DNA from 2 places in the Bacillus kalamii genome. Region 2 is predicted to be linked to the other one. Evidence: predicted binding sites of a transcription regulator. Region 2 holds the regulator's gene; the other holds the start of a gene.
What was found. The regulator NrdR, encoded in region 2, represses ribonucleotide reductase genes. The targets are predictions, from matches to a motif close to AACACNATATATNGTGTT.
Positions count from the first base shown of each region.

Region 1 (16,314 bases), on a different contig from region 2:
GAAGGCTTATCAAGAGAAAACCAAAATAAAGGTTGTGACAACATGATATACACAGTAACGCTTAACCCTTCAATCGATTTTATCGTTGAAGTAGATGATTTTAAATTGGACCATTTAAACCGAATGGACCGTGAAAGCAAATTTGCAGGCGGTAAAGGAATTAATGTATCGCGTGTATTGGCGCATATCGGGATACAATCAAAAGCGCTTGGATTTCTTGGCGGTTTTACCGGCGGCTTCATCCAAGATACTTTGGAAGAGGAAGGTATACAGGCAGACTTTGTAAAGGTATCAGAAGATACGCGTATTAACATAAAGCTTAAAACAGGCAAGGAAACGGAGATCAACGGCCAGGGACCGAATTTGTCTGCTGAAAATATGGATGAGCTTATGAAAAAGCTGGATGTGCTGAAGGACGGCGACATTCTTGTCTTGGCGGGGAGCATACCTCCTTCATTGCCAAAAACACTGTATTCGGAGTTAACGGCTGCATTCAGTAAGCGTGGAGTAAAAGTGGTGGTCGATGCAGGCGGTTCCGTCTTGGCAGAAGTATTGAAAGATCATCCTTTCTTGGTGAAACCGAATCACCACGAGTTAAGTGAGTTATTTGGGACAGAAATCACCACTGTAGAAGATGTCATCCCTTTTGGCCGCAAAGTGGTCGAAATGGGTGCCCAAAATGTTATTGTGTCAATGGCAGGTGACGGAGCGTTGCTTTTCACAGGCGGAGAGGTGTATACAGCCACAATTCCAAAAGGGAAGGTCCGCAACTCCGTTGGGGCAGGTGACTCGCTTGTTGCTGGATTCATCGGTACGTATTCACAAGAACATGATTTCGTAAAGGCTTTCCAGGTAGCAGTCGCTACAGGGAGTGCTACAGCATTCAGTGATGATTTGGCATCGAAAGAAAAAATCGATTCTTTATTGAATCAAGTAAAAATCGAAAAAATACAAGGTTAAGGTGGTATTGAACATCATGAGGATAACAGATTTATTGAAAAAAGATACCGTCATCATTAATCTTTCCGCTAACACGAAAGCAGAAGCGATTGATGAAATGGCGACGAAATTATATGAAGCAGGTCGTTTGAACAGCCTAGAAGGATACAAGGAAGCGATTCTGGCTCGCGAAGCGCAAAGTACGACTGGAATCGGAGAAGGGATTGCCATCCCGCATGCAAAGACGGATGCAGTAAAAACGCCGGCTATTTTGTTCGCTAAATCATCTGAAGGCGTTGATTATGAATCATTAGATGGCCAGCCAGCTCACTTGCTGTTTATGATTGCAGCAAGCGCAGGCGCAAACAATGAACATTTGGAGACTCTATCACGTTTGTCTTCATTATTGATGGATACAGCATTTCGCCAAGAATTGCTTAATGCCAAGACGCCTGATGAAGTCATTGCTATTATCGATAAAAAAGAAACAGAAGAAGATGGGGAAGAAGAAGCAGTTGCCGAAACTTCTGCAAATGAAACTCTTGTACTAGCGGTTACAGCTTGCCCGACAGGAATTGCGCATACGTATATGGCAGCAGATGCGCTAAAAGCAAAAGCCAAGGAGAGAGGCATTGCATTCAAAGTTGAAACAAATGGATCTACTGGGGTAAAAGGCAAGTTAACGCCTGAAGATATTGAAAAGGCAACTGCCATTATTGTTGCAGCTGATAAGAAGGTCGAGATGGACCGTTTTGCAGGAAAGCATGTTATTGAGGTGCCTGTTGCAGCAGGTATCCGCAAGACAGATGAATTGCTGGATAAAGCGGTTCAGCAAGATGCTCCAGTTTACCAAGCGAGCGGAGACAGCAAGGCCTCTGGGGATGAAGATAAAGGAAATAAGTCTTACTTCTATAAACCAATCATGAATGGCGTTTCCAATATGCTTCCGTTTGTTGTGGGCGGCGGTTTGCTTATCGCCCTTTCATTCCTTTTCGGTGGAATCCATGCAGAAGGTGTTTTTGCTGAAGCGCTTAATACAATCGGCGCAACTAATGCATTCAGCTTATTAGTGCCTGTTCTTGCCGGATTTATAGCTATGGCGATCGGTGACAGACCAGCATTCGCTCCAGGTATGGTCGGCGGTTTATTGGCTGCTACTGGCGGCGCCGGATTCCTTGGCGGTTTAATTGCCGGATTCCTTGCAGGTTATGTTGTTATTGGCCTGAAGAAATTATTTGCAGGCCTTCCACAAGCTTTTGAAGGCATTAAGCCAGTCTTGTTATATCCATTCTTCGGAATGCTGGTTGTCGGCTTAATTATGATTTTTGTTGTCAATACACCTGTTAAATTCGTGATGGATGCTCTAACTGGATGGTTAGGCGGCATGACCGGGACAAATGCTGTCTTACTTGGTATTATTCTTGGCGGTATGATGGCGGTCGATATGGGTGGTCCGATCAATAAGGCTGCATTTACGTTCGGTATCGCTATGATTGATGCAGGCAACTTTGCTCCACAAGCGGCTGTTATGATCGGCGGTATGGTTCCGCCGCTAGGATTAGCTATTGCAACTACTTTCTTCCGCAATAAATTTACGCAAGCGGAAAAGGATGCTGGAAAAACAAACTATGTTATGGGTCTTTCGTTCATTACAGAAGGCGCTATCCCATTTGCGGCTGCGGACCCAATCCGTGTCATTGTCAGCTCTGTAGTTGGTGCAGCGGTAGCTGGCGGTTTGGCTCTATTCTTTGGATGTACATTGCAAGCGCCGCATGGCGGAATTTTCGTCATTTGGGCGGTTAAGAATCCTGTCATGTATTTTGTATCATTAGTCATCGGTTCCATAATCACTGCCTTAATGGTCGGATTTTGGAAGAAACCAGTGGACCAAAAATAAGAATTCAATCCCTTCAATGAAATGCATTGAGGGGATTTTTTTATGGGTTAATAATGTTAATATTCAGTTATTGTTAGAAATTCTTTTTCAAAAAATGAATAAATCGTGAAGAATTTAAAACGGCACGCTTACAATGCACCATTATGCCAAAACATAAATTGACTCTAAAACTTTATTTTGATAAGTTGGTAGTATCTTAATAGAATGTAACCCTTTAACGAAGTTGAAGGGGATTTTTTTCATGTATTTTACTATATATAGTTTAATCTGTATATTTTTTATCAATATATTGTGTTGGGAGTTGGGAGTGCATGATTACAGAAGTTAGCAAGAGGGATGGCAGAATCATCTCGTTTGACCCTGAAAAAATAACAAGAGCGATCTATAAAGCGGCCCAGCAAGTGGCTGAAAAAGAAGGGAAAGAAGCAGATTACCATCTATCAGAGGAACTGATGGGTTATGTGGTTACACTGCTGAATGAGACATATAAAGAGCATGTTCCGACGGTGGAGGAAATCCAGGACGTAGTAATCAAAGTTCTGGTTGAACACGGCCATGCCAAAACAAGTGAGCAATATATCCTCTACCGGGCCGAGCGAAGCAGAATAAGGGATTCAAAAAGCAGATTGATGAATGCGATTAAGGAGATTACATTCTTAGATGCAGATGATGCCGATATTAAGAGAGAAAATGCTAATATAGATGGAAACACAGCGATGGGAACGATGCTGCAATACGGAAGTACGGTATCTAAAGAATTTTGTAAAAGCAATGTCTTAAAACCGTCGCATTCAAGTGCACATGACGAGGGCGATATTCATATCCATGATATGGATTTCTTGAATATGGGTACATTAACATGCTGCCAAATTGATTTAATCCAATTGTTTGATGGCGGTTTTTCTACAGGCCACGGTTTTCTGAGGGAGCCGAACGATATTAGCTCCTATGCTGCTTTGGCTGCGATTGCGATCCAAAGCAACCAGAATGACCAGCACGGCGGCCAAAGCGTTCCATACTTTGATTATGGACTGGCTGAAGGTGTAAAGAAAACATTCAAGAAAGTGTATACGAGCCATTTGAAAAAAGCCATTAAGCTGTATAAGGATTTGGAGGAAGACCAAGCTGAATTTGTGAAAGAAGCGATGCTGATCGCAGAAAATGATACGCGCTGCCGTCTGCAAATGACGTTGGACGATCGCTATAAACAAGCAGAAAAAGAATTGATCATGAAAATATTCCAGATTGATGATGAGCTTGCTGAAAAAATTCAGGCCTTTGCTTATAAGGAAGCCTATCAAGAAACGAATAAACGGACGTACCAAGCGATGGAGGCGTTCATCCATAATTTGAATACCATGCATTCCCGCGCTGGAGCACAAGTGCCATTCAGCTCAGTCAATTTCGGGACAGATATAACGCCGGAAGGCAGAATGGTCTCAGAGAATTTACTTCTTGCCTTGGAGGCAGGGTTAGGAAATGGAGAGACTCCTATCTTTCCTATTTTAATCTTTAAGGTGAAAGAAGGAATCAATTTAAACGCTGGGGATCCCAACTATGATTTATTCAAGCTTGCGTGCCGTGTATCCGCCAAACGGCTATTTCCAAACTTTAGCTTCCTGGATGCTCCTTTCAATGCCCAATATTATGTGGAGGGAAGACCGGAAACGGAGGCTACTTATATGGGATGCCGAACCAGAGTGCTTGGCAATGTGTGCGGCGACGATATCGTCAGCGGCCGCGGCAATATTTCTTTCACTACGATCAATTTGCCCCGCCTTGGCATTAAGCACGGCTTGGTATACGCTGATAAAGCTGACCTTAAGGGCTTCTTCACAGAATTGGATGAGAAAATCGACCTGATTATCGACCAATTGCTGGAGCGGATGGCCGTACAGGGAAGCAAGCGTGTGAAGAACTTCCCGTTCTTGATGGGACAGCATATTTGGCATGGATCGGAAGAGCTAGGATGGGAGGATACATTGGAAGAGGTCATCAAACAAGGGACCCTTACGCTCGGATTTATCGGGCTGGCCGAGTGTCTGGTCGCCCTTACCGGCAAGCATCATGGTGAGAGCGATGAATCCCAGAAGCTCGGGCTTTCCATTATAGGCCATATGCGGCAACGGATGGACGAAGCAGCTGAAACGTACGGTTTGAATTTTTCTTTGATTGCGACACCTGCGGAAGGGCTGGCAGGCCGCTTTACTAGTATGGACCGCAACAAATTTGGTGAAATAAAAGGCGTTACCGATAAGGAATATTATACAAATTCCTTCCATGTGCCAGTTTATTATAAGATTAATGCTTTTCAAAAAATCGAGAAAGAAGCTCCGTATCACGAGCTGACGAATGCCGGCCATATTACGTATATTGAACTTGACGGCGATCCAACGAATAACCTGGAAGCTTTTGAACAAATTATTCATGCCATGAAAGATGTGGGAATCGGTTATGGCAGTATTAACCATCCAGTCGATAGAGATCCTGTGTGCGGCTATACAGGGGTAATTGAAGGGGATGTTTGCCCTTCATGCGGCAGAAAAGAAGATGACGAAAATGTAAAATTTGACCGGATTCGCCGTATTACAGGCTATTTAGTCGGTACGGTCGACCGATTTAATAATGCCAAGAAAGCGGAAGAGCGCGATCGCGTTAAACATATGTAAAAGAGGAGTGAAAAGGGATGGCTGCGAAACTGAGATTGGCTGCCCCGTTGCAATTTGACAGCATTGTCGATGGTCCAGGGCTGCGCATGGTTCTTTGGACGCAAGGCTGCACGCATGCTTGCGAAGGCTGCCACAATCCCCAGACTCACGCTCTGGACGGGGGAGGACTATATGATAGTGCAGAAATCATTAAAGCTATGGAACAGTCCAAGCTTCAGAGGGGCATCACCTTTTCTGGGGGAGATCCTTTGCTGCAGCCGGAAGGGTTATTGCCGATAGCGCAAGCAGCCCATCGTATGGGATTTGATGTATGGGCGTATACAGGCTTCCTCTGGAACGAATTAATGGATAAGAAGCATCCTAAATATAAAGAGATTCAAGTTTTACTGCCTTATATAGATGTACTGGTCGACGGTCGCTATGTCGAACGAAAGAAACATATTGACCTGTTATTCAGGGGTTCTTCCAATCAGTGCATTATCGATGTGAGGAAATCGCTGGAGGCCGGCCGTAAAATTGTACTGGACCATTATATGGAACGATGAAATTACTAATAGTGGACAGGAACGCCCTTGAAGAGAGTGGACATCTTCAGGGGCGTTTTGCTTTATATTCACTTTTCTGCCTTGTCTATTAAGCGGAATTTCGTTACACTTACTGCAATATACTAAGAAGGAAGTCCGCTTCGGGCAAAGACAGAGATGGAGGGCAGCAGCTACATGACTGCAAAAAAGAAATTTGAAGTAGAAGATAACGAAACAATCGATATGTGCTTAGACCGGATCAACCAAGAAGGCTATATGCCGGTCCGTCGAATCGAAAAGCCGGTTTTTAAAGAAATGAAAAAAGATGGGAAAGTCATTTACGAGCCGGTTGCTCAAAAAATTGTTTTTGATACAATTAAAAAACCTTAAAAACGAACAATTGATTATGATGAAGTTTTAATGTTCGATTTTAGGTTGACAATAAATTAATTAACTTGTTAATATGTAACTATATTACATGTGTCTCTCATATAATCTTGGGGATATGGCCCATAAGTTTCTACCCGATTGCCGTAAATGATCGGACTATGAGAGGAAGTACATACTATATGGGTGAATTATCTTGTCTTCCTCAGGAAGATAATGGATTTTTTAACTTCCCGGATAGTTTACTTTCTCTTGCAGAAGTAGACTATCCGTTTTTTGTTGTTTTTGGTTTTATGGCGAATTCAGATGGGAGATGAGTGGATGAAGCCGGTAGTTGGCGTCATAATGGGAAGCATTTCAGATTGGGAAACAATGAAACATGTATGCGAGGTGCTGGATAAGCTGGAAATTCCATATGAAAAGAAAGTGGTTTCTGCACATAGGACACCAGATCTTATGATGGAATATGGAGAAACGGCAAGAGAAACAGGCTTAAAAGTGATCATTGCAGGGGCGGGCGGTGCTGCGCATCTGCCTGGTATGGTAGCGGCTAAGACAACGTTGCCGGTCATCGGTGTGCCTGTCCAGACAAAAGCGTTGAATGGAATGGATTCACTGCTGTCAATCGTCCAGATGCCAGGCGGCGTGCCAGTCGCAACTGTTGCCATCGGGCGTGCAGGCGCAACAAACGCAGGCTTGCTGGCTGCACAAATTCTTTCAACTGCTGATTCTTCATTGGCGGAACGGCTTGATGAAATGAGAAATGAAACGGAAAAGAAGGTGCTTGAGAGCAGTGGACAACTTTTGTAACGCCATTTTACCAGGACAGACAATTGGGATTATCGGAGGCGGCCAGCTAGGGAGAATGATGGCCCTTGCAGCGAGGAATGCCGGATTTAACATTGCGGTTCTTGATCCAACCCCGCAATGCCCATGCGGCCAGGTTGCCGATTATGAAATTACAGCTAACTATAACGATATAGAGGCCATCAAGAAATTGGCTGAAATCAGTGACGTCATCACATTTGAATTTGAAAATATAAGCGGAGAGGCTCTTGAATGGCTGACCGAGCATGCATATGTTCCACAAGGGTCGAGCCTGTTAAAGATCAGCCAGAACCGAATAATAGAGAAGAGAGCCATTCAGAATGCCGGTGTCCAAGTAGCCCCATACGAGGTTGTGCAGCAAGCGGAAGATTTAGAAGATGCGGTCAGGGAAATCGGTTTCCCATGCGTCCTGAAGACAGCTACAGGCGGTTACGATGGGAAAGGCCAGTATGTACTGAAAAGTGAAAAGGATTGTTCGGAAGCTCAGAGTTTGCTCCAGCATGGAGAGTGTGTGCTTGAAGCCTGGGTCCCTTTTGAAAAAGAAATATCGGTGATTGTGTCGCGGAATGTAAATGGTGAGACAGCTGTCTTTCCGGTAGCGGAGAATATCCACCTTGAAAATATATTGCATCAAAGCATTGTCCCTGCCCGAATCAGCAAGGATACTGAACATGAGGCCCTGCAAAAAGCGTTACGTATTGCAGACCATACAGAAATGGTCGGGTTGTTGGCCGTTGAAATGTTTGTGACGAAAGAAGGGCATATTTATATTAATGAATTGGCTCCACGTCCGCATAATTCCGGCCATTATACGATGGAGGCTTGTGAAACATCGCAATTTGAGCAGCATATCCGTGCGATTTGCAATTGGAAGCTTGGAAACACGGCTCTTCTGAAACCGGTAGTAATGGTGAATATATTGGGAGAGCATGTTGAACCATTGCTGAAAAATATTCCAGACTTAGAAGATTGGAAGATCCATCTGTACGGAAAGGCTGAAGCGAAGCGGAAGCGGAAAATGGGACATGTGAATGTATTAAGGGAAACGATAGAGGAAGCGTTGGCAGAAGCGGAAGCCAGCGGCATTTGGACAGAGCGCCAAGCATAATAATCGGAGGTATTACAAATGATTGAACGTTATACAAGACCTGAAATGGGCGCAATTTGGACAGAAGAAAACCGTTTTAAAGCATGGCTGGAGGTAGAAATCCTGGCTTGTGAAGCTTGGGCTGAGCTTGGGGAAATCCCTAAAGAAGATGTGAAGCTTATCCGCGAAAATGCATCTTTTGATGTAGACCGGATCAAGGAAATCGAAGAAGAAACACGCCATGACGTAGTTGCATTTACGCGAGCTGTCTCAGAAACATTAGGAGAGGAGCGGAAATGGGTGCATTATGGGCTTACGTCAACAGACGTTGTTGATACTGCTCTTTCCTATCTGATTAAACAAGCAAATGAAATTCTCCAGGCCGACCTAGAACGATTCATCGGTATTCTTAAAGAGAAGGCCCAGGAACATAAATATACGGTTATGATGGGGCGTACACACGGTGTCCATGCAGAACCGACAACTTTTGGACTGAAGATGGCACTTTGGTATGAAGAGATGAAGCGCAACCTGGAACGCTTCAAAGCAGCGAGAGAAACGATTGAATATGGAAAGATGTCAGGGGCTGTCGGCACATACGCGAATATCGATCCATTCGTTGAGAAATATGTTTGTGAAAAACTGGGGACTAAGCCGTCGTTGATTTCCACACAAACCTTGCAGCGTGACCGCCATGCACAATATATGAGCACGTTGGCTTTGATTGCCACAAGTATCGAAAAATTTGCCACTGAAGTGCGTGGATTGCAGAAGAGCGAAACACGGGAAGTAGAAGAGTTTTTCGCGAAAGGGCAAAAGGGATCTTCCGCCATGCCTCATAAGCGCAACCCGATCGGTTCCGAAAATATGACTGGGTTGGCACGTGTTATTCGCGGGTATATGTTGACTTCTTATGAAAATGTCTCGTTATGGCATGAACGCGATATCTCTCATTCTTCCGCTGAGCGCATTATCTTGCCGGATGCAACAATTGCCCTTAACTATATGTTAAATAGATTTGGCAATATTGTTAAGAATCTTACGGTGTTCCCGGATAATATGAAACGCAATATGGACCGGACACTTGGATTGATTTACTCTCAAAGAGTATTGCTGGCATTAATCGATAAAGGGCTTGTTCGCGAGGAAGCGTATGATACAGTCCAGCCGAAAGCCATGCAGTCATGGGAGGAGCAAGTTCCATTCCGTACACTGATTGAAGGGGATGAAAAAATTACGAGCCATCTGTCCCCTGAGGAAATTGCAGATTGCTTCGACTATCAATATCATTTGAAAAATGTTGACTTTATTTTTGAACGCTTAGGTTTATAATAGGTACCCCCCCTCTGCCGGAGGGAAATGCTGCGGTATTGTTCTTTACGGCGCACAATCCTAAGGTGGCTCTGTGTGCCTTATGGAAGAGGATAAAGCTGACAATTAAAAACATCTGTGGAGTATAAAGGTCTTCCGGATGTTTTTTTAACACTATATTTTGCCAATATTCCAAAAACGGAGGCATACACATGGAAAAGCGAGCATTGCTATATCAAGGGAAAGCAAAACGGGTTTACGCAACAGAACAAGAAGGGGTTGTTTGGCTGGAATATACAGACCAAGCAACTGCATTCAACGGCGAGAAGAAAGAACAGATTGCCGGAAAGGGCGTTCTGAATAACGAGATTACAAGTTTGCTATTTTCAATGCTTAAAGAAGAAGGGATTGAATCCCACTTTATAGAGCGAATTTCAGACCGCGAACATTTGGCTAAAAAAGTGGATATCGTACCTTTGGAGGTCGTTGTCCGCAATATAGCTGCCGGAAGTCTTTCGAAAAGGATCGGCCTTGAAGAGGGCGTTGTTCTGAAGCATCCGATCATGGAATTTTATTATAAAAACGATGATCTTGGAGATCCGCTTTTGAATGATTCGCATATTGAGCTTTTGGGTCTGGCGACTGGACAGGAGCTGAAGCGAATAAGCGATCAGGCTTTGAAAATTAATGAAGTGCTTACCCGTTACTTCGACGGGCGGTCCATCCGTTTGATCGATTTCAAATTGGAGTTTGGCAAGCTGCCGGATGGAGAAATCATCCTGGCAGATGAAATTTCGCCGGATACGTGCCGCCTTTGGGACAAAGAAACCGATGAGAAGCTTGATAAGGATGTGTTCCGCAGAAATCTTGGGAACATTACAGATGCATATGAACAGATATTAACCCGACTTGGAGGAACGAAAACATGTACAAAGTAAAAGTGTATGTAACATTGCGTGAGAGTGTATTGGATCCACAGGGAGCTGCCGTGAAGCATTCATTGAACAGCCTTTCATATGCAGAGGTAGAAGACGTCCGCATCGGAAAATATATGGAATTATCCATTGGCAAGACTGACCGCGATATCCATGATGTGGTGAAGGAAGTGTGTGAAAAGCTGTTGGTGAACACAGTGATTGAAGACTACCGATATGATATCGAGGAGGTTGTCGCCCAGTGAAATTCGCAGTGATTATGTTCCCAGGTTCCAATTGTGATGTTGACATGTTCCACGCAATCAAGGATGAGCTGGGAGAAGAGGTTGAGTATGTTTGGCATACAGAAGGCGACCTAACCGATTTTGACGGCATTCTTCTTCCGGGGGGATTCTCCTATGGAGACTACTTGCGTTCTGGAGCGATCGCCCGGTTTTCAAATGTGATGGAGCAGGTAGTGAAAGCTGCTGAAGCCGGCAAGCCGGTGCTTGGCGTCTGCAATGGGTTCCAAATCCTTCTGGAGGCGGGGTTATTGCCTGGGGCCATGAGACGCAATGAGAGCCTGCATTTTATCTGCCGGAATGTACAGCTCAAGGTGGAGAACAATGAAACAATGTTTACCAATATGTACAATCAGGGGGAGATCATCACGATCCCTATCGCCCATGGCGAAGGAAATTATTATTGTGATGAGCTTACTTTACAAAAACTGAAAGAAAACAAACAAATTGTCTTTACATATGAAGGGAATAATCCGAATGGCAGCCTTGGGAGCATTGCTGGCATTACAAATGAAACAGGGAATGTACTTGGAATGATGCCGCATCCTGAACGTGCTGTCGATTCATTATTGGGCAGTGCAGACGGGCTTAATCTTTTTAAATCTATCGTCAAACAATGGAGGGAATCATATGTCGTTACTGCTTGAGCCAAGTCCGGAGAGTATTTTAACGGAACAAATATATGCAGAAATGGGATTGTCTGCTGAAGAATTCGACATGGTGAAGAACATTCTTGGGCGTTTGCCGAATTATACAGAGTTAGGCTTATTTTCAGTCATGTGGTCAGAGCACTGTTCTTATAAAAATTCCAAGCCTGTATTGAAAAAATTCCCTGTCACCGGTGAAAAAGTGCTGCAAGGTCCCGGAGAAGGAGCTGGTATCGTTGATATCGGCGATGGGCAGGCAGTCGTGTTTAAAATTGAATCGCATAACCACCCGTCAGCCATTGAACCGTACCAAGGAGCTGCAACAGGAGTGGGCGGCATTATCCGTGATGTTTTTTCAATGGGAGCCCGTCCGATTGCCATGCTGAATTCATTGCGCTTCGGAGAATTGGATGATGCACGCGTTAAATATCTATTCAAGGAAATCGTAGCAGGAATAGCCGGTTACGGGAATTGCATCGGCATTCCGACGGTAGGAGGAGAAATCCAATTTGATGATTGCTATGATGGAAATCCATTAGTCAATGCTATGTGCGTAGGATTGATCGACCATAAAGATATCAAGAAGGGCCAGGCGCACGGCGTCGGCAATACAGTCATGTATGTAGGTGCAAAAACAGGGCGCGATGGCATCCATGGAGCCACATTTGCTTCCGAGGAATTGACTGAAACATCCGGCGATAACCGTCCCGCTGTCCAGGTCGGCGATCCTTTTATGGAAAAACTGCTGTTGGAGGCTTGCCTTGAACTGATCCACTGTGATGCACTTGTGGGGATTCAGGATATGGGAGCTGCCGGTCTTACTAGTTCCTCTGCAGAAATGGCCAGCAAAGCCGGGTCTGGGATTGAAATGAATCTGGATTTGGTGCCTCAGCGTGAAACAGGTATGACAGCATATGAAATGATGTTATCCGAATCACAAGAGCGGATGCTGATTGTAGTGACGAAAGGCCGCGAGCAGGAAATTGTCGATCTATTTTCGAAGTATGATCTTGAAGCTGTGGCAATCGGCCATGTAACGGATGATAAACAATTGCGCTTGCTCCACAACGGGAAAGTGGTGGCCGATGTGCCGGTTGATGCATTAGCTGAGGATGCTCCTGTATATCATAAACCATCCTCAGAGCCTGATTACTATGCTAAGTTCAAAGATATGGATTTAGACACGCCTACCATTGAAGATTGCGGCGGGACTTTGAAGCAATTGCTGTCACAGGCGACAATTGCAAGCAAGGAATGGGTATACGACCAGTACGATTATATGGTCCGCACCAATACAGTCGTAGCGCCCGGATCAGATGCGGCAGTGCTCCGTATTCGGGAGAGCAACAAAGCATTAGCGATGACCACTGACTGTAATTCACGCTATATCTATCTTGATCCGGAGGTTGGCGGAAAAATTGCCGTGGCGGAAGCGGCGCGGAATATCGTATGCTCTGGCGCTGAGCCTCTGGCTATTACTGATTGCCTGAATTTCGGAAATCCAGAGAAGCCAGATATTTTTTGGCAAATTGAAAAATCCACCGATGGCATGAGTGAAGCTTGTACTTTCCTTGGGACGCCAGTCATCGGAGGGAATGTATCACTTTATAATGAAACAAATAGTGAAGCCATCTACCCCACGCCTGTAGTCGGCATGGTTGGATTGGTGCACGATTTAGCTCATATTACAACTCAATATTTCAAGCAAGCTGGTGATGCAGTCTATATTATCGGCTCGGCCAAGCCGGAATGGGGAGGCACCGAACTGCAGAAGCTTCTTCACGGTGAGATTTTCGGGCCTGCTCCAGCAATCGACTTAACGGTTGAAGCAAAACGCCAAAACCAATTATTGAATGCGATCCGTGCAGGAATCATATCTTCTGCGCATGATGTAGCGGAGGGCGGATTAGCTGTTGCCGTTGCTGAATCATTATTCGGCGGAAAAGGATTTGGCGCCTCTTTGACAGTGCATGAAGATGCAGTAACAGAATTGTTCAGTGAAACGCAATCACGCTTTGTCGTGTCAGTTCCACAGAGCAAACGAAGCCAGTTCGAGCAGCTTGTCGAAGATGCCGAGTTCATTGGCGATGTCACAGATTCAGGAACGTTGGTTGTTATGGATGGGAAAGGCGAACAAATACTTCGAGAAGACTTGAACGAATTGGAGTCTGCCTGGAAAGGGGCAATAAGATGCTTGCTGAATTAAAGGGATTGAATGAGGAATGTGGCGTCTTTGGAGTATGGGGGCATCCTGATGCGGCCCAGATCACCTATTATGGCTTGCACAGCCTTCAGCATCGTGGACAGGAAGGCGCTGGCATGGTTCTGACAGATGGCCAGAAACTAACGGGTGTTAAAGGAGAAGGCCTTGTGACAGAGGTTTTCACAGAGGAGCGGATGAAAGGGATTTCCGGCAAAGGGGCAATCGGCCATGTTCGCTATGCGACTGCTGGAGGGGGCGGGTATGAGAATGTCCAGCCTCTCCTTTTCCATTTCCAAAATGAAAGCATGGCTCTCGCCCATAATGGAAACCTGATCAATGCCACGCAGCTGAAGGCACAGCTTGAAGCACAGGGAAGCATTTTTCAGACAACATCCGATACGGAAGTGGTCGCCCATCTTATCAGAAGATCAGGATTCACAAGCTTGAAAGACCGCGTCAAAAATGCACTCAGCCTGGTGAAGGGGGCATATGCTTTTACAGTCATGGGAGAAAAAGAGATGATTGTCGCTCTTGATCCACACGGCTTGCGTCCGTTATCCCTGGCGAAATTGGGGGATGCCTATGTTGTTGCATCGGAAACATGCGCCCTTGATTTGGTTGGCGCTGAAATCATCCGCGATATTGATCCGGGGGAATTGCTGGTTATCAATGACGAGGGTGTGACAGCTGAACGCTTTGCGATATCACAGAACAGAGCGATGTGCGCCATGGAATATGTCTATTTTTCCCGCCCAGACAGCAATATTGATGGAATCAATGTACACACGGCCAGAAAGAACATGGGCAAGAAGCTTGCGATGGAAGCATTGATTGATGCAGATGTCGTGACAGGTGTTCCCGATTCGAGTATTTCAGCGGCAATCGGCTATGCGGAAGCATCCGGAATCCCTTATGAAATGGGCTTGATCAAAAACCGCTATGTCGGCAGAACCTTCATTCAGCCATCCCAATCTCTTCGTGAGCAAGGTGTAAAGATGAAGCTAGCTCCTGTCAGGGGAGTTGTCGAAGGGAAAAGGGTTATTATGGTCGATGACTCGATCGTAAGGGGAACGACAAGCAGACGGATCGTCACGATGCTGAAGGAAGCTGGAGCGAAGGAAGTGCATGTTGTCATATCTTCCCCGCCCATCAAGAACCCTTGTTTTTATGGAATTGATACATCAACACGTGAGGAATTAATCGCTTCCGAGAAATCAATTGAGGAAATCCGAGAGTTGATCAATGCGGATTCATTAACATTTTTAAGCGCCCAAGGAATGGTTGAAGCAATTGGTCGCCCATTTCCTGGTGAAACAGGCGGGCAATGCATGGCTTGCTTTACAGGGCATTATCCAACCGAAATTTTCGATGAGGAAACAGTGAACCGTCCGATTCCGGTATGCTGATTGACATCTAAATAAAGCTGGCTCTCCAAGTGATGGTTATTTTTAGCGATCAGCCGATGAAATAATAACATCGCTCCATGGAGGCGGTCGGCCATGTGACTGTGAAAGAAACATAGTGTATAACCGAAATTTTTCGGAAAGTATCTAAAAAAGAATGAATGTAGCAATTGGACGCGCAAAGCGATTCAGAAAGGGGAAGTGCTTTTTTGAATACGGTTTGCGCCGATCATTTGGGAGGATCGAAAATGGCGAATGCATACAAGCAGGCAGGAGTAGACATCGAGGCTGGCTATGAGGCAGTCAATAAAATGAAAAAACATGTTCAAAGAACAGTCCGGCAAGGTGTAATGAGCGGGCTTGGAGGCTTTGGAGGAATGTTTGACCTCTCTTCACTCCAACTGAAAGAGCCGGTCCTTGTTTCAGGAACAGACGGTGTGGGAACAAAGCTGATGCTGGCATTTATGATGGATAAGCATGACACAATTGGAATCGATGCTGTGGCAATGTGTGTGAACGACATTGTTGTACAAGGGGCGGAGCCGCTTTATTTCCTTGATTACATAGCGTGCGGCAAGGCGGATCCTGATCGTATTGAGGCAATCGTCAAAGGTGTGGCAGAAGGGTGTAGCCAGGCTGGCGCCGCATTGATCGGCGGCGAAACGGCGGAAATGCCGGGGATGTATAAACAAGATGAGTATGATTTGGCTGGATTTGCGGTTGGAGCGTGCGAGAAAACGAAGCTTATTTCCGGAGCGGATATTGAAGAGGGACATGTCGTGATTGGCTTAGCGTCAAGTGGAATCCACAGCAATGGGTATTCACTTGTGCGGAAAATTTTACTGGAAGACGGCCAAAAAGATTTGGAACAATTTGAAGAACGTTTAGGCTGTACGCTCGGAGACGAACTTCTGACGCCGACCCGGATTTATGTAAAACCGATTTTATCTGTATTGAAGGAGTTCTCCATCAAGGGAATGGCCCATATTACCGGGGGAGGCTTTATCGAGAATTTGCCGCGCATGATGCCTGAAGGGCTTGGTGTTGCAATAGAAAAAGGCGCATGGCCGGTTCCGCCGATTTTCGGTATGCTGCAGGAAGAAGGACAGATACCGGAAACAGATATGTATAACATTTTCAATATGGGAATCGGAATGGCTGTCGTTGTGGAAGCAGATGATGCCGAGGCAGTTATTGCCCATT
Region 1 covers NZ_JBDFMI010000006.1:980,473-996,786, forward strand. The annotation lists gene ABC357_RS22695 (DeoR/GlpR family DNA-binding transcription regulator) at 1-46, shown strand, start outside; gene pfkB (1-phosphofructokinase) at 43-960, shown strand; gene ABC357_RS22705 (PTS fructose transporter subunit IIABC) at 977-2,836, shown strand; gene ABC357_RS22710 (anaerobic ribonucleoside triphosphate reductase) at 3,148-5,505, shown strand; gene nrdG (anaerobic ribonucleoside-triphosphate reductase activating protein) at 5,523-6,050, shown strand; gene ABC357_RS22720 (NETI motif-containing protein) at 6,225-6,419, shown strand; purine riboswitch at 6,497-6,598, shown strand; gene ABC357_RS22725 (hypothetical protein) at 6,599-6,733, shown strand; gene purE (5-(carboxyamino)imidazole ribonucleotide mutase) at 6,738-7,226, shown strand; gene purK (5-(carboxyamino)imidazole ribonucleotide synthase) at 7,210-8,352, shown strand; gene purB (adenylosuccinate lyase) at 8,371-9,663, shown strand; gene purC (phosphoribosylaminoimidazolesuccinocarboxamide synthase) at 9,855-10,580, shown strand; gene purS (phosphoribosylformylglycinamidine synthase subunit PurS) at 10,568-10,822, shown strand; gene purQ (phosphoribosylformylglycinamidine synthase subunit PurQ) at 10,819-11,505, shown strand; gene purL (phosphoribosylformylglycinamidine synthase subunit PurL) at 11,489-13,711, shown strand; gene purF (amidophosphoribosyltransferase) at 13,696-15,114, shown strand; gene purM (phosphoribosylformylglycinamidine cyclo-ligase) at 15,360-16,314, shown strand, end outside.
Region 1: the regulator NrdR is predicted to act here: its motif matches at 3,115-3,132, upstream of ABC357_RS22710 (anaerobic ribonucleoside triphosphate reductase).

Region 2 (16,314 bases):
ACGCACCTTTATATTCTTCAATTAGGAATGCAACAAAACGCTCCATAGTGGATACAACTCCACGGTGGATAACAACAGGGCGATGAGGCTTGCCGTCTTCACCTACATAAGTAAGGTCAAATCTTTCAGGAAGCAGGAAGTCCAGTTGTACTGTAGAAAGTGTTTCTTCTTTACCAAGCGCTGTTTTGACTTGAATGTCCACTTTAGGGCCATAGAATGCAGCTTCCCCTTCTGCTTCAAAGTAATCCAAGCCAAGGTCATCCATTGCCTGTTTAAGCATACTTTGTGCTTTTTCCCACATTTCATCGTCATCGAAATACTTTTCAGTGTCTTCCGGATCGCGGTAGGATAGGCGGAAGGAATAATCATTGATATTAAAATCTTTGTATACGGCTTGCACAAGCTGTACCACACGTTTGAACTCATCCTGGATTTGATCCGGACGGACAAAGATGTGGGCATCATTCAGTGTCATTGCACGTACGCGCTGCAGGCCGGATAGCGCTCCGCTCATTTCATATCGGTGCATCATGCCAAGCTCAGCGATACGGATCGGCAATTCGCGATAGCTATGGATATCATTTTTGTACACCATCATATGGTGCGGGCAATTCATTGGGCGAAGGACCAATTGTTCATTTTCCATTTCCATTACCGGGAACATATCTTCTTGGTAGTGGTCCCAATGTCCTGAAGTTTTATATAAATCAACGCTTCCGATAACCGGTGTGTACACATGGTCATAGCCAAGGCGCTGTTCTTTATCCACAATATAGCGTTCAATCACACGGCGGATTGTCGCACCCTTAGGAAGCCACATCGGCATCCCTTGGCCTACTTTTTGCGAAGAAGTGAACAAGTTTAATTCTTTGCCGATTTTACGGTGGTCGCGTTCTTTAGCTTCTTCCAATAAACGCAGATGTTCCGCTAAATCTTCTTTTTTGAAGAAAGCTGTGCCGTAAATGCGCTGAAGCATTTTATTATCGCTGTTGCCTCTCCAGTAGGCACCAGCCACGCTCAATAGCTTGAATTCTTTCAATTTTCCGGTAGAAGGCACGTGAACGCCACGGCAAAGGTCAATGAAATCGCCTTGTTCATACACAGTGACTTTTTCATCGGCAGGTATGGCGCCGATCAGTTCAACTTTATATTCGTCATCCTTGAACAGTTCAAGCGCTTCGTCGCGTGTGACTTCTTTACGAACGATTTCAATATTTTCGTTTATGATTTTTTTCATTTCTTTTTCAATGGCAGGAAGGTCTTCTGTAGAAATTGGCTGGTCTACATCGATATCGTAGTAGAAGCCTCCTTCAATGACAGGGCCGACTCCCAGTTTCACATTGTCTTTTCCGTACATTCTTTTCACAGCCTGGGCCATCAGATGCGCAGTACTATGGCGAAGAATTTCAAGCGCCTCTTCTGAATCCGGAGTGATGATTTCAATAGAAGCATCCTCAAGGATAGAGCGTTTCAAGTCATACATTTGTCCGTTGACCTTGCCTGCTAGAGCTTTTTTCTTTAAGCCCGGTGAAATGGAGGCAGCGATTTCTTCTGTTGTAGTACCTTGCCCAAACTCCTTGACAGATCCATCTGGGAATGTGATTTTTAGCATTTCAGACATAATATGTGTTCCTCCTTTTATTGTATGCTTGGACTTTGATGGCTGAATAAAGCCTGTCTAAGCGTTATATATAACATTGATTCAGGGGGCTCGCAGGCCAAGCAAAAAAGCCCGCCCCTGTATAATACAGGGACGAGCTGATATAATTATTATTAACCCGCGGTTCCACCCATGTTTTATCCAGCCGTTTGCCGGATAACACTTTAGAAGCTGATAACGGCAGCTGCCGTCAGTCGCTACATACAAGGAATGCGTTCACAACTGAAGTTTAGAGGTGGTAAATAAATCCCCCGGAATAGGAAGCTCCCAGCGCACGCTTCCCTCTCTAAAAACCGTTTGCAATTTATTCGTGTCCTCATCATTACTTTTACGTATGGTACGTTCGTATGTACATCATTATAGTTTGTTATGTTTATAAAAGCAAGAGAGGTTTGTTACTTTTCGTCTGCTATGTTCTGAAAATTGGCATTTTTTCCAAACTCGCTGAGCGGCAATATCTCAACCCTTTCTTCAAAGATCCGTCGGACAGTCATTAAAATGGGATGGTTTTCCTCATCACTGTATACCGACAGAATTTCTGGAGCAATTGATATAAGCGGAGCCAGCACATTCGAATCGATGTACATAGGATAATCCGAAAACAGGCGCCTGTCCGTATAGCGGACCAAATCAGCCCTGTTCAATTCCTGCAATGAATCATTATAGAACATAAAATGTTCCTTGTGCACAACGTGAAGCCGGGGCAATTTAGGCGAGACAGAATGCATATACCCGCGCAATGTATGGATAAAATTAAGGTATTCCTGTTCCATTTTATACTCATCGATGGCCGTCTCTACAAAATACATAAGCTCTTGGAGAATTCTTTTTTCCCTGAAAGCGAGAAATGCTGAAAACGAAAAGGGGACCCCCCTTTCCAGTATAGATGACAGGCCTTCTTCTAAATTCTGCTGGAGACGCCCCCAAAAGGCAGTCGTCTGCTCATTCTCCATCATCATCATCATGCCCGCGATTTCTATTATCTGGTCACATTCATCCTGCTCTTTATAATAAAAGGATTCTTTTACAATCCGATCCAGCCACAATGGCAGCCACTCTTTTTGTATGTATATAAAGAAAACTCTCTTTAGCGGGACCAGAGCATCCAAGCCGCTTTGCTGTTCCAACCCCACAACTGTATTGCCTGCATTGCGGGACATATGTGAAAGCAATCTCTCATTGCCGGAATCATATTGACATATATGCAAAAATAGTTCCGCTTCATGGGCGGAATCAAAACTGATTGATACCAACCGTACCCCCCCTTACACATGTTCTATACATGTATATGGACATTCTTCTGTTTTAGAAGGAAAAAGGACGGTTTCAATCGGGATTATTTACAGACTTTGCTACTATCGGCAGCTTCAAGGCAATACAGTAAATCTACGTCTGTTCCTATATGCTCCGGCTTCCATGGAATATGGACATGGGGGACAATTCCTTTGCCTTGCATACCCTCCCCTTTATCAACGGACATCATTCTGGATGTCGCATACTGCAATTTGAATTCTTCCTTCCATGTTTGTTCCGCTAAATTTGCATAGTCATTCAAACCGGCAGTAGCCCTTCCTACTACAGTCACTTTCTTCGATAATTTGCATACATCAACAAAAGAATCGCCGGAACTGCCGCAGGCCACATCCGAAAGAATGAAAATTTGTTCCGGGTTCTTCCTTCCCTGTATATCGATGGATTGCCCAGAACGCTGGTGTACATATTTCTGAAATCCCTTTCCTTTATTAGCCTGCATTTCTCTAAGGCAGTGGTTGAAAAAATCCACACTACCCTTATCTTCGGTTATTTGGATAAACTCAAGGAACTCTTTGCTTCTTAATTCTACATTTCTCTTTGTATAATTCATTTCCATTGGATAGAGGTCGTCCGGAATAATGGTTGTCACTCCCACCGGAAAAATAAAGGGCAGCAATCCAAGAAAGGCAGAATCGGCTCCTCCGTAATTAATGCGGACATCCATAATCAACACACGGGATGAACAAAGCAGTGGTTCTACTTCGCCTATCAGCTTTCGGATGGCATCGGCATTGTCGAAGTCCGTCAATGTCATCTTTACAATGCCGTTATCCAGCTTTTCTGCACTATATTGGGGAGAATAGGGGACAACGGGGTATTTTTTCAACGCCTGCTTTCGGGCATGCCCATCCGGCTTCTCCACAGTAGCTTCATTGTACAGCTTCAAAATATCACTCCAGTTCTGCCTTTCCTCGGCTTCTCCATAGAGATCCTTTTTATGCCGGATGGCCAGCTCGCTAATTCCTTCCCCATCCAATGCGGTTATTTTATCGCCTGCCTGAAAATTTTTTTCACTTATAGACTCCGTTATATAGAGGGCATTCTGATACCTTCTCGTCTTGAAACCGCAGTAAGTCCGAGAGGCAGCTTTCACGTGATGGAATGATAAATGTTGATCCTTAAAATCCAGCAAATACTCCTTCACCAGTTTACAAAACAATTCCGACTCCCTTTCTGTTGAACCATCTAGCCGCTTTATTTTCTGTCTGTACTCCTCCGGGTGGTCCCATCCCTGTTTATCTTTAGCCCCTGCATAATCATGATGCATAATATCAATAATTTCTTCGAAAATATCTATAAACATTCTATCGCCCATCCTATCCCACTTTCCGCCATATGATTTCTAACAAATAATTATGCTACTATGCTTAATAAGCTGGAAGAAATGGTTTCACATATTCTCCGTTTTTTTATGTGCAGTGTTAACAGCATGAGAAGGGTAACAACCAGCATAGATGCCCATATGAACTGACTGCCATTCGGCTGCTCCTTGCCGCCCGCTGCTAAAATGGCAACTGAAGAAGCAGAAAGTATGACTGAAAACACCAAAAAGTATTTATCGCCAATCACCCAACCTCTTCTCAAAACCGACTCCTCCTTCGACCGCTACTTCCTATCCTCAAATGCTTACATGCCATTTACGAAAAGGGCCCATAAGATGGCTTGCAATCCAACACCACAGCCACTGCATATCCACGCCGCAATTAGGACGCCCCTATTCTCCCGTTTCTCGGCATATTCCCATTCTCGCAATCCTCTTCTCGCATTCAACGCTCCATAGATTCCCGGAACAACGCCAAAATAAGGCAGTAAAATGGACATGATCCCCAATACGAGCGTCACAGCCGCTTTTTTATCCATTTCTGCAACCTCCCCTTCCTTACCACTATATGAAGGGCACATCCATATTTTAACATATAAATAAAAAAGCGATCAGAGAGTAGATAGACCAACCTTCAGGAAAACCCTTTATCCAACAGGCTCTTTTCTGCTTATGAGAAGAGCAGAATCACCAAGCAATTGGAGTGGAAGGAGTTAGACTTTCGAAAGCGGATATCGCTCGCTATAGAAACAACAGTAAAAAGCTATACAAAAAGAGATCAAGCCTATTTCCACTTGATCTCTTCTTCCAGCCATCTGATTCGCTTACATTCAGGGATTTATTTTCTCCTATTCTCCCCGTCCAATAAATAAGGCAAAGCCAACGTACGGATACGCTCCATCAAGCGGGCAGCTTTAACTTCTTCCTTTTCCCCTCTTTGGGAGTATGTCAGATGGTTCTCCAATTGTTTGAAGTCAAAGTTTGACGTAAAGAAAGTCGGCAGCCGATCAGCCATCCGGTGCTGAAGGATAGGGCCAAGCACCTCGTCCCTAGCCCAACTGGTCATCGTTTCAGCTCCGATATCATCCAGCATAAGGACCGGCGCTTTTTTCACAAATTCAAGCTTCTCATTCAGCGTGTTGTCGCCAATAGCCGATTTAATCTCCCTTAAGAAATCAGGCACATAAATCAGCAATGAAGATATATGCTTATCCGCCAGATCATTAGCAATCGCTCCCAGCAAATAGGTCTTACCGACGCCGAAAGAGCCATAAAAGTACAGCCCCTTAGGCTTTTTGCCGGATATATAATCATCAATAAAAGCATCAGCGGCACTAACAGCCTTCAGCTTTTCAGCATTATTGATATCTATTTCCCCAAGAGTCGCCTTCAGGATATCTTTCGGGATATAAAGGCTTTGGATCAATTTTTCCCGATCTCTGCGATCATCTTCCTTTATCTTCTTATCGCACCGTTCATAAAAAAGCTCAATGCGGTTGCCCTGTAATCCCAGCTTGGGTATGTAGCCCTTCATCATATTTTTACATTCCGCCAGGCTTTTGCACTCCGAGCAATCGTGCACTTGGGTTGTAAATTCATACAGGTCCATTAAGCTTCTCTCAACCATATCTTCACTTATAGCCGAGCTATTACGATTCAGGAAGGCCACTACTTCTGGATGGGATAAAGTGTCTTTGCGGATAGCCTCGTACCTCTTGGCAAATGATTCAGTATGGGTGAGCTTCGAAAGAGATTTATCAATTTTTTTCACAACATATCACCCTTTTGCATTGTATTTTTTCTTTAATTTGGCTTGCATCTCTTCTCTTTGGCGGGCAAAATCAGGTTCTTCAGCCTTCGTTTGATCTGTACTGGCCTCAACCTTCCCTTCCTTAAGCCAATCAGGGACTATTTCTGTCCGCACAGCCTTCTTGCTATTGTAAGTGCTATTGCTGCCTTTGGCCTGTTTATTCTGGGATTTCTTATATTCCGCTCTAGCAAGCTCCATTGCATCTTTTACGGTTTTTACATTTTTTCTTGCCCATTGGCCCGCTATCGCCTTCACATAGGAATTCGTGAATTTCATATCGTTTATATTCATGACAAAATCGATGAGGACGTTCATCACGCCCGGCAGCAACTTTTGGTCAAGCATTACTTCTTCCACCGTTCTCATGACTTGGGAAGTCGGTTCTGCCCCATTGCCATATTGGCGCAATAATTCGCGCGGGGAAATCGTTTCAAGATGCTGAATAAATACATCCTCTTCAGATGCAGGTTCAGCTGCCGCCTGTCTATATTTAGCTGGCTGGATTTGTTCGGACAGTGATGGATATTCGTCGCTGTATTCGATTTGGAACCAGTCCCGTGCTGCTTTCCTTAATTCTTCTTCATCAATCTCGTTTTGTTCATTCATCGCCTTAATCACAAGCGATTGCATCACTAAAGGATTTATACCGTAAATAAATGAAAGCTTGGCTATCGTTTCTTTTATATTTTTCGAGAACGCCTTTTCCGGAACCAAAGAAGACTTCAACCCTGCAAAAAAAAGGCCAAAATCGAATGAATGACTGAATCCTTCTAGCTCCTTAGGCTGCACTTCCGAATGGAAGGCCTGTCCAGCAGCAGGCTCCAAGTCTCCTTTTGAATCTTCCGCCACGTACAATGATGTTAGATGCGAGGAGACGAAAACATCCGCGAAAGATTTGGTTATCTCTTCATAGGAACTCCGGTCGAATTCTTCATCGCAAAAGAATTTTTTCAATTTAGCGAATTGAACTTTACCGATTTTTTTATATAGGTATATATTCAGCATTCCATCTGTAAAAAATTGTTCAGGGGATAAAGGGGCCATCAGTTCATACACGAATGTCGTCTCTTCCTCATTTACCCTTTTGAATGCCTTCATTAACCCGATCCCTTCCAGCTTGACTCTTGCCTGGTATATGTCGTTCAAAGGCGCATCCAGCATATTCATTAAGCTGTAATGATTGGCTTCCTGAGACCAACGTTTATTGCTCTCCAATTCGCTCCACAGAGTCATATATAAACTTACACTTAGAGGGCCAATCAGCGGTTGATAGAGCATCGTAATGATCTTCCGGCTGTAATCATCCAATATTCCCTTTGTCGTCACTCTATATTGGTCGACAGGAAGCAGTTGCTGCCAATGATTCATCATCAACACTCAAACCTTTCAATGCTTATTATCCAGTAAAGATAAAACAATCTTCACTTTCTGTTAAAAAAAGAGCCAAATATACTTAGCTCTTAACGGTCTTTTTTTATTAAATCTTTCAGTTCTTCAATAAATACGTTAATGTCTTTGAATTGGCGATAAACAGAAGCAAATCTGACATATGATACTTCATCGATTTTAGCCAGGCGGTTCATAACCTTTTCACCAATTATCTCACTATTCACTTCAGTAAATCCACTGCTGCGCAATTCTTTCTCAACTTCCATGACGAGATTTTCAAGTTCCTTGAAAGGGACCGGCCTCTTTTCGCATGCTTTGATGAGCCCGCGCATAATTTTATCTCCAGAGAACTCCTCGCGCGTCCCGTCCTTCTTCACTACAATCAATGGCATCTCTTCTACCTTTTCAAATGTAGTGAAACGGAAACCGCACCGCTCGCATTCTCTTCTCCTTCTCGTAGAACGGCCATCATCAATCGGACGTGAATCCAATACCCGTGTACCATTGTGTTGACAGCTCGGACATTTCATATTATCAACTCCGTTATCTCTTAGTCGGACCATACTTGCAGATCGATGTTATATTGTATTCTTATATTATAAAAAACAAGCTATTTTCACAATAGCAAAGTGTTTTGTTCAGTGAGTCGCATTATAAGGCATATTCTTCCCTGCCAAAGGAGGACAGTATCCCCCTTTGGGCAAAACGAGAAAAATGGCATTAAAAAAAGAGGTGCATATACACCTCTTTGAGTTATCCAGATTAAAACACTTTCGCCTTGCTGACAGCGATCGGCCCCATTCCCCGAGGCAGCTCCACATTCTCCCTCGTCTCCGCTCCCAGAGCTTCGGCAATGTAGTTAGCCGCAATATTGGGATCAAGCTCACCGCATGTATAAACGTCTATACTAGCATACCCGTGCTCAGGAAAGCTGTGTATAGTCAGATGAGATTCCGAAATGATTACCACGCCGCTGACTCCCTGCGGGGCAAACTTATGAAATGCCACCTCTCGGACTTCAGCACCTGATCTTAATGCCGCATCAACAAAAATTTGCTCAATTCTCGCTACGTTATTCAACTTTTCAAAATCACAGCCCCAAAGTTCTGATATCACATGTCTACCCATCGTTTCCATGTCATATTCCCCCTTTTAACATTTTAAATTTCTCAATGCAAAAGTTAAAGACGTCCATAACTACCACGGGGGAAAGTTAGTCCAAAGAGGTCCTAACCCTTTAAGTAGCTACAGTGAAATTCTGTAAAAAGAAGTTCACGATGACTAGTATAAAGGGTACAGGAATATTTTTCAATAAATAATAGAATAAAATGTAAAAAATGTAACTTTTATGTTTCTTTTAAAACGGGCTGCTTCTCAATAAAATAGAAAACTCCCCTCACTAAGAGGGGAGCTTCTTATCATGAATTGGCCGGAACTTGATTCAACTTATTCAGTTCCTTTGCCACGTAATTGGTTAAATCAGCTACACGGCATGAATAACCCCATTCGTTATCATACCAGGCGAGCACTTTAATTTTATTCCCGTCCATAACCATCGTTGAAAGGCCATCAATAATGGCAGAATGCGGATTTGTATTAAAATCGACCGAGACAAGAGGTTCTTCCGTATATTCCATGATGTTTTTCAACGAACCATGTGATGATGTAAGGAAAGCACCATTCACATCTTCAGCGGTAACAGTTTGTTTTACATCCACTACCAAATCTACAAGCGAAACATTCGAGGTCGGAACACGCAATGACATCCCGTGCAATTTCCCTTGAAGCTGCGGCAATACAAGAGAGAGCGCTTTCGCGGCACCGGTCGTTGTCGGAATGATGCTTTGTGCACATGCTCTGGCTCGTCTCAAATCTTTATGGGGATTATCAATATTCTTTTGGTCATTCGTATAGGCATGTATAGTCGTCATCAATCCGTTGATGATGCCGAATTGCTCATCAATCACTTTTGCCACCGGAGCAAGGCAATTGGTTGTGCATGATGCGTTAGATATAACCGAATGCTTATTCAAATCCAATGCCCCTTCATTCACACCCATGACAATGGTAACGTCTTCATTTTTGCCCGGAGCAGTCAAAATGACTTTTTTAGCGCCCGCATCCAAATGCTGTGCTGCCTGATCCCGTTCATTGAACTTTCCTGTTGCTTCCACAACAATATCTATATTCATTTCTTTCCAAGGCAACTCACTCGGGTTGCGGCTTCCCGTAATGGCCACTTTATGCCCATTAACGACCAACGCATTTTCCTGGGCGATTACTTCTCCTAGAAATTTACCGTGGTTTGTATCGTATTTAACCAAGTGGGCCAGAGTTTCGGCCGGATAGCATGCATTGATTGCCACTACATCCACTTGATTATCCAACATCATTTTTCTAAATACCATTCTCCCAATTCGTCCAAACCCATTGATCGCAATTCTAGCCTTCATTTTTCGGCCCCTCCCGAATTAATGTTATACTTTTTATGTCCGTATCGCTATTAGTATAACATATTAAAACTTCAAATGTGAATATATTATGATAAAAATTATTAAATGTTTTCTCCATTTCCTTTATTAACCAATAAACACAAAAAAAGAGAATGCATTTAGCATTCTCTTTGAATAATAGCCAATGATTGAATTATATGATCGACCATCTGTGAAGTATATGGCGAATTTGTTCTTTCGTCTCTTCAATAGAACCGTTATTTTCAATTACAGCATCGGCCATTGCTTTCTTGTCTTCCAACGGCATCTGCGAACGGATTCTTGCTTTTGCCTCTTCCTCGGAAAACCCATTCCGTTCCATAAGGCGTTTTAATTGGACAACGTAATCAACATACACAAGAATCGACTGGTCGACAGTCCCCTGCAGCTTGCTTTCAAACAATAACGGAATATCCATGAACACAACCGATTCTCCTCTTGCAAACGCAGCATCGCGCTGTTCATCCATATACTCTCTAACAGCAGGATGGACAATACTGTTTAACAGCAACCGTTTTTCTTCATCATGGAAAATGATCCCCCCCAGTTTAGCGCGGTTTAGAGTTCCATCTTCACATAAAATATCTCTTCCAAATTGTTCAACTACAGTTCCATACGCTTTTTGGCCCGGCTCAACTACTGCACGGGCAGCCACATCCGCATCAACCACCGTGTATCCCATTTCTGTAATCATGGCACTGACTGTACTCTTTCCACTTGCAATCCCGCCTGTGATTCCTATTATTCTGTTCATTGTCGGCAATCCTTTCACATCCTAGATTACCTCCATTTTAATATACCGATCAGTATGAGTAAAATCCCTGGCAAGAACGTTAATTTATTGATCCAAAGCTGATAAGAAAGCTTATGCCCGAAAATCATGCCGGCTTTAAGCAGCAACGAGCCCATTATTCCAACAAATCCTGCCAGAATAAAAGGAGAATAACCGAGCATAGCTGCCCCTATGCCCGCGCCAAAAGAATCAAACGAAAGCGCTAACCCAAGAAAGATGGCTTCCATGCCTACAATGGTTCCTGACCGGTCCAAGTCCGCAGCCATTGGTTTTTTCAAAATATTGATAGCTATGCCGAATGCCTTCACTTCAAAAGAAGCAATCACTCTATCTTCCTGCAATTCTTCTTTATCTGTTTCACGCGATCTAAATGTTTGGAAAGTAATCCAAATGCCCATTAAAATCAATAGGCCGCCGCCGAATTTCGCAGCGAAAGCCGGGGATAAGACGTGGCTCAACATCCCACCTATCAACATGCTCAACAGAAAGGTGGCTGTAGACATGCAAGCGATAATGAGGATTGAACCTAAAGGTATTCTCATTTTTCTGAGGCCATAAGTAAATCCTACGCTGAAGCTATCAAGGCTGACAGCTATAGCTAGCAAGGTGAATGCAAGTACATTAGACATGCAAAAAGGCTCCCTCCCTACAATCGAATACGATAGTATATGGAGAGAGCCTATGGATTGTTGCTAGTCCCTGCTATTTTTGGCAAGTCGGGCAATAATGGGTGCCCCTTCCGGCTACCCTGATTTTATCAATATGGGAATCGCACTCTGTGCATAGTTCTCCTGCACGGTCATATACCAAAAGCTGCTGCTGAAACATGCCTATTTGGCCCTGAGAATTCAGGTATGTCCGAATCGTGCTACCTCCCTGCTTAATCGCCTCAGCCAACGTCCCCTTAATAGCCATTACGAGCCTTTCGACTTCCGCTTCTTCCAAGGAAGAAGCAACTCGTTCAGGATGGATTTTCGCACGGAATAATGATTCATCCACATAGATGTTGCCTACCCCGACAACTACTTTTTGGTCAAGGATGACTGCTTTAATACTTCTGCTTGTTTTCTTCAATACTGAGTATAAATAGCCAGATGAAAAATCCTCCGACAAAGGTTCCGGACCCAATTGGGACAACGGCAATTGGTTTATTTCCTCCCCTTTTCCGAACAGATGCATGGTACCGAATTTGCGTACATCTTTATACCTTAATTCAGTATCATCATCGAAAGCAAATATCACATGTGTATGTTTGTCCAACGGATCCTCGCTTTGAAATAAACCGTACTTCCCTTCCATACGCAGGTGGGAAACAATCGTGTAATCATCCAAATGGAGAAGAAGGAACTTCCCCCTGCGTCCGATTCCAGTTATCTTCTGGCCGGGCAATGTTTGCGCAAATTGCACATAATCCTTAGGTTTTTTTATAATGTTAGGCCAATGGATAGTTACATGAGTAATTTCTTTACCGATAACTAGCTGTTCCAATGTTTTTCTGACCGTTTCCACTTCTGGAAGTTCAGGCATATTGTATCACTTCCTTATGATTTCCCTTTCCTGTTGGTTGGACAATAGATTTTTTATTTTGCATCGTACCAGGTAGGGCCGAATGCAAAGTCCACTTTAAGCGGTACATCCAACTCAATCGCATGCTCCATTACTTCAGGGACAATTTTCTTCAATACTTCTATTTCCTCAGGGGGAGCTTCAAAAATCAATTCATCGTGCACTTGCAGAAGCAACTTGGCTTGAAGCTTCTCCTCCTTTAGGCGCTCGCTCATGGAAATCATAGCTAGCTTAATGACATCTGCCGCACTCCCTTGGATAGGCGTATTCATAGCCGTGCGCTCAGCAAAGCTTCGGAGATTGAAGTTTCTGCTCGTGATGTCAGGCAGGTACCGGCGTCGTTGCAGAAGCGTCGTTACATAGCCCTTTTCTTTTGCATCACGGACAATATCCGCCATATAATCCTGTACGCCTGGGAAGCTTTCAAGGTATTTCTCGATGAAAGCCGCGGCTTCTTTCCTCGTGATTCCAAGACTTTGGGATAGACCATAATCACTAATTCCATAAACAATGCCGAAATTGACTGCTTTCGCCTGTCTGCGCATATTGGATGTGACCTCTTCTGCACTCACTCCAAAGACATCCATTGCAGTTTTTGTATGGATATCCATATCACTCTTGAATGCACTGATTAAACCGGGGTCCTTGGCAATATGGGCCAGAACGCGCAATTCGATCTGAGAGTAATCAGCTGCAAAAATGGACCAGCCTTCGACCGATGGCACAAATGCTTGGCGGATTTTCCTTCCCTCTTCCAGGCGGATCGGAATGTTTTGCAGATTCGGATCCGTCGAACTCAGACGGCCCGTCTGTGTCAACGCTTGGTTAAAACGGGTATGGACTTTTCCCGTTTGAGGATCGATCACCTTCAATAATCCCTCAATATAAGTGGATTGCAACTTGCCAAGCTGGCGATATTCCAAAATGTATTTGATGATATCATGCTTGCTTTCCAGTTTTTCCAGAACGTCAGCAGATGTTGAATAACCCGTTTTCGTTTTCTTAATGACCGGAAGCCCCAGCTTTTCAAACAAGATCACGCCCAATTGCTTAGGCGAATTGATATTGAAGGTTTCCCCTGCCATTTCATAGATATCCTGCTCAATTTCTGCAAGCTTAAGCGCCAGTTCCTTTTGCATATTCTGTAATGTTGTTTCATCAACCTTCACGCCTATAATTTCCATTTCAGCAAGTATCAACGATAACGGAAGCTCAAGATCTTCAAGCAGAGATACCTGTTCATTTTCTTCCAGCTCGGTTATCATCTTCTCTTTCAGCATGCGTAAAGCTTTGGCTTTCATTGCGATATGGCCGGCAAGCTTTTCTTCCTCGGGAATAGCACGTTTGGCTCCTTTTCCATAAAAAGCTTCATCGCTTTGCAAGTTGAAACCCAGTTCTTGTTTAGCGATAGCTGCAACATCCTCTCCATGGTTGCCCGGATTAAGGATATAGGATGCAACAAACACATCAAAATCAATCCCCTTTAAATCAACACCCCGTTTACGAAGAGCAACAATCGCTTTTTTGGCATCGTACACTGTTTTTTTATTCGAATCGTTTTGCGCCCATTCTTTAAACAACTCTGAATCCATAGCCACTTGGAACGGAATATAAAAAGTGCCATTTTCGTTATCGACAGAAAAACCAATAATATCGGCACGTTGATAATTATCTTCAATCACTTCTACATAAAAACCGGACTCTTCCGTCAAAACTTCTTCGGTGATGCTTGAAAGCACTTGTATTTCCGCTGTCTCATAAGAGATGTCAGCTTCCTCAGCCGGTGCATCTCCCATTTTCTCAAGCAATGAATTGAAGCCAAGCTCCTTATACATGGCCGCAAGCTTAGACGTTTCATAGCCCTCGTAAGCCAGCTGATCAAGCGTCACTTCAACCGGGGCTTCACGGGTAATTGTAGCCAGCTGCTTGGAAATAACCGCCAAATCTTTATGTTCCTCCAGCTTTTCCTTCAATTTTTTCCCTGATACCTGGTCAATAGATGCCAATACCTGCTCTACACTTCCAAATTCATGGAGAAGCTTTAAAGCCGTTTTTTCTCCGACACCCGGAATACCTGGAATATTATCAGAACTATCCCCCATCAATCCTTTCATATCGATGATCTGCAAAGGTTTCAGCCCATATTTTTCCTCGATATGTTCAGGAGTATAGCTTTCAATATCGGTAATTCCTTTACGGGTAATGCTCACGGTTGTATGCTCAGAAGCAAGCTGCGTCAAATCTTTATCGCCAGAAACGACAATGACGTCGTAACCAGCCTTTTCGGCTTGCAGCGATAAGGTACCGATAATATCATCCGCTTCATAATTTGGCAGCTCATAACGCTTCACTCCATAAGCGTCCAGCAGCTCGCGGATAAAAGGGAATTGCTCAGAAAGCTCTGGCGGAGTCTTTTGCCTGCCTCCTTTGTATTCTTTAAAGGTTTCATGGCGAAATGTCGTTTTTCCTGCGTCAAATGCCACCAAGATATGAGTAGGCTTATCCTCCTCAATCATCTTGTTCAACATCATCGTAAACCCGTAGATCGCATTAGTGTGCACACCCTTATCGTTATTCAACAACGGAAGCGCAAAGAAAGCTCTATAAGCGATACTGTTTCCATCAATCAGCATTAATTTTTTATTCAACGAATCGTCCTCCTAATACAAACTATTTATGTAAAGTACTTTCATAGACTGTGTCATACATTCTTTCCTATTATTTTATCACGATATGCCCCCCAAAGAAAAACAAGGGTACTACAAAAGCGGAAGGGACCGTTTAGCCACGTATGAACTGGACCGCTCACTCTTGAGATATAGGATACACGAAGAGCGCAGCGATTCGATGTTGACTTATCGTAGAAGATGAGGGGGAAGTTCACTAGTGGCTGGTCCCTGCAACTGGATGAGACAAAAGCGGAAAGCGCCGTTTATCCCCGACAAGCTTAAGGCGGGGCACTGACAAAGGCCGCCCTTCGCCTTTGACAGAGGCACGGCTTAAGACCTCGAGGGGATGGCGCTTGCAGCTGGATGAGAACAAAAGCGGAAGGGACCGTTTAGCCACGTATGAACTGGACCGCTCACTCTTGAGATATAGGATACACGAAGAGCGCAGCGATTCGATGTTGACTTATCGTAGAAGATGAGGGGGAAGTTCACTAGTGGCTGGTCCCTGCAGCTGGATGAGACAAAAGCGGAAAGCGCCGTTTATCCCCGACAAGCTTATGACGGGGCACTGACAAAGGCCGCCCTTCGCCTTTGACAGTGGCACGGCTTAAGACCTCGAGGGGATGGCGCTTGCAGCTGGATGAGAACAAAAGAGGAAGGGACCGTTTAGCCACGTATGAACTGGACCCCTCACTCTTGAGATATAGGATACACGAGAGCGCAGCGATTCGATGTTGACTTATCGTAGAAGATGAGGGGGAAGTTCACTAGTGGCTGGTCCCTGCAACTGGATGAGACAAAAGCGGAAAGCGCCGTTTATCCCCGACAAGCTTAAGACGGGGCACTGACAAAGGCCGCCCTTCGCCTTTGACAGAGGCACGGCTTAAGACCTCGAGGGGATGGCGCTTACAGCTGGATGAGACAAAAGCGGAAAACGCACGCGAAAAGGCAAGGACGGGGTCATGTCCTTGCCTTTTCTTTAGCTCCTTGGATGAAGGGGTCCTTCTTCCATAAGTATAAAGGCTTGTTGTAAAGGGGAATTAAACAGAATGTAAAGGTCTTGTAAATTTCCTGAAAGACGGTTACTTATACTTCCTTCTATTTTTTCTAAGCCTCACTATAAAAGTAGTTCCCTCCCCAGGGATGCTGTTCACTTCCAAGAGTCCCTTATGCGCTTCGACAAGATGCTTTACGATTGCTAAACCAAGGCCGGTGCCGCCGGAATTGCGGCTTCGCGCACGGTCTACCCGATAGAACCGCTCAAATATGCGGGGTATTTCTTTTTCGTCGATCCCAATTC
Region 2 covers NZ_JBDFMI010000001.1:540,547-556,860, reverse strand. The annotation lists gene thrS (threonine--tRNA ligase) at 1-1,621, opposite strand, end outside; T-box leader at 1,747-1,992, opposite strand; gene ytxC (sporulation protein YtxC) at 2,056-2,913, opposite strand; gene ABC357_RS02850 (S41 family peptidase) at 2,997-4,277, opposite strand; gene ABC357_RS02845 (hypothetical protein) at 4,328-4,558, opposite strand; gene ABC357_RS02840 (hypothetical protein) at 4,601-4,834, opposite strand; gene dnaI (primosomal protein DnaI) at 5,134-6,066, opposite strand; gene ABC357_RS02830 (replication initiation and membrane attachment family protein) at 6,073-7,476, opposite strand; gene nrdR (transcriptional regulator NrdR) at 7,566-8,024, opposite strand; gene speD (adenosylmethionine decarboxylase) at 8,257-8,631, opposite strand; gene ABC357_RS02815 (glyceraldehyde-3-phosphate dehydrogenase) at 8,913-9,947, opposite strand; gene coaE (dephospho-CoA kinase) at 10,141-10,740, opposite strand; gene ytaF (sporulation membrane protein YtaF) at 10,767-11,408, opposite strand; gene mutM (DNA-formamidopyrimidine glycosylase) at 11,482-12,306, opposite strand; gene polA (DNA polymerase I) at 12,360-14,978, opposite strand; gene pnpS (two-component system histidine kinase PnpS) at 16,097-16,314, opposite strand, start outside.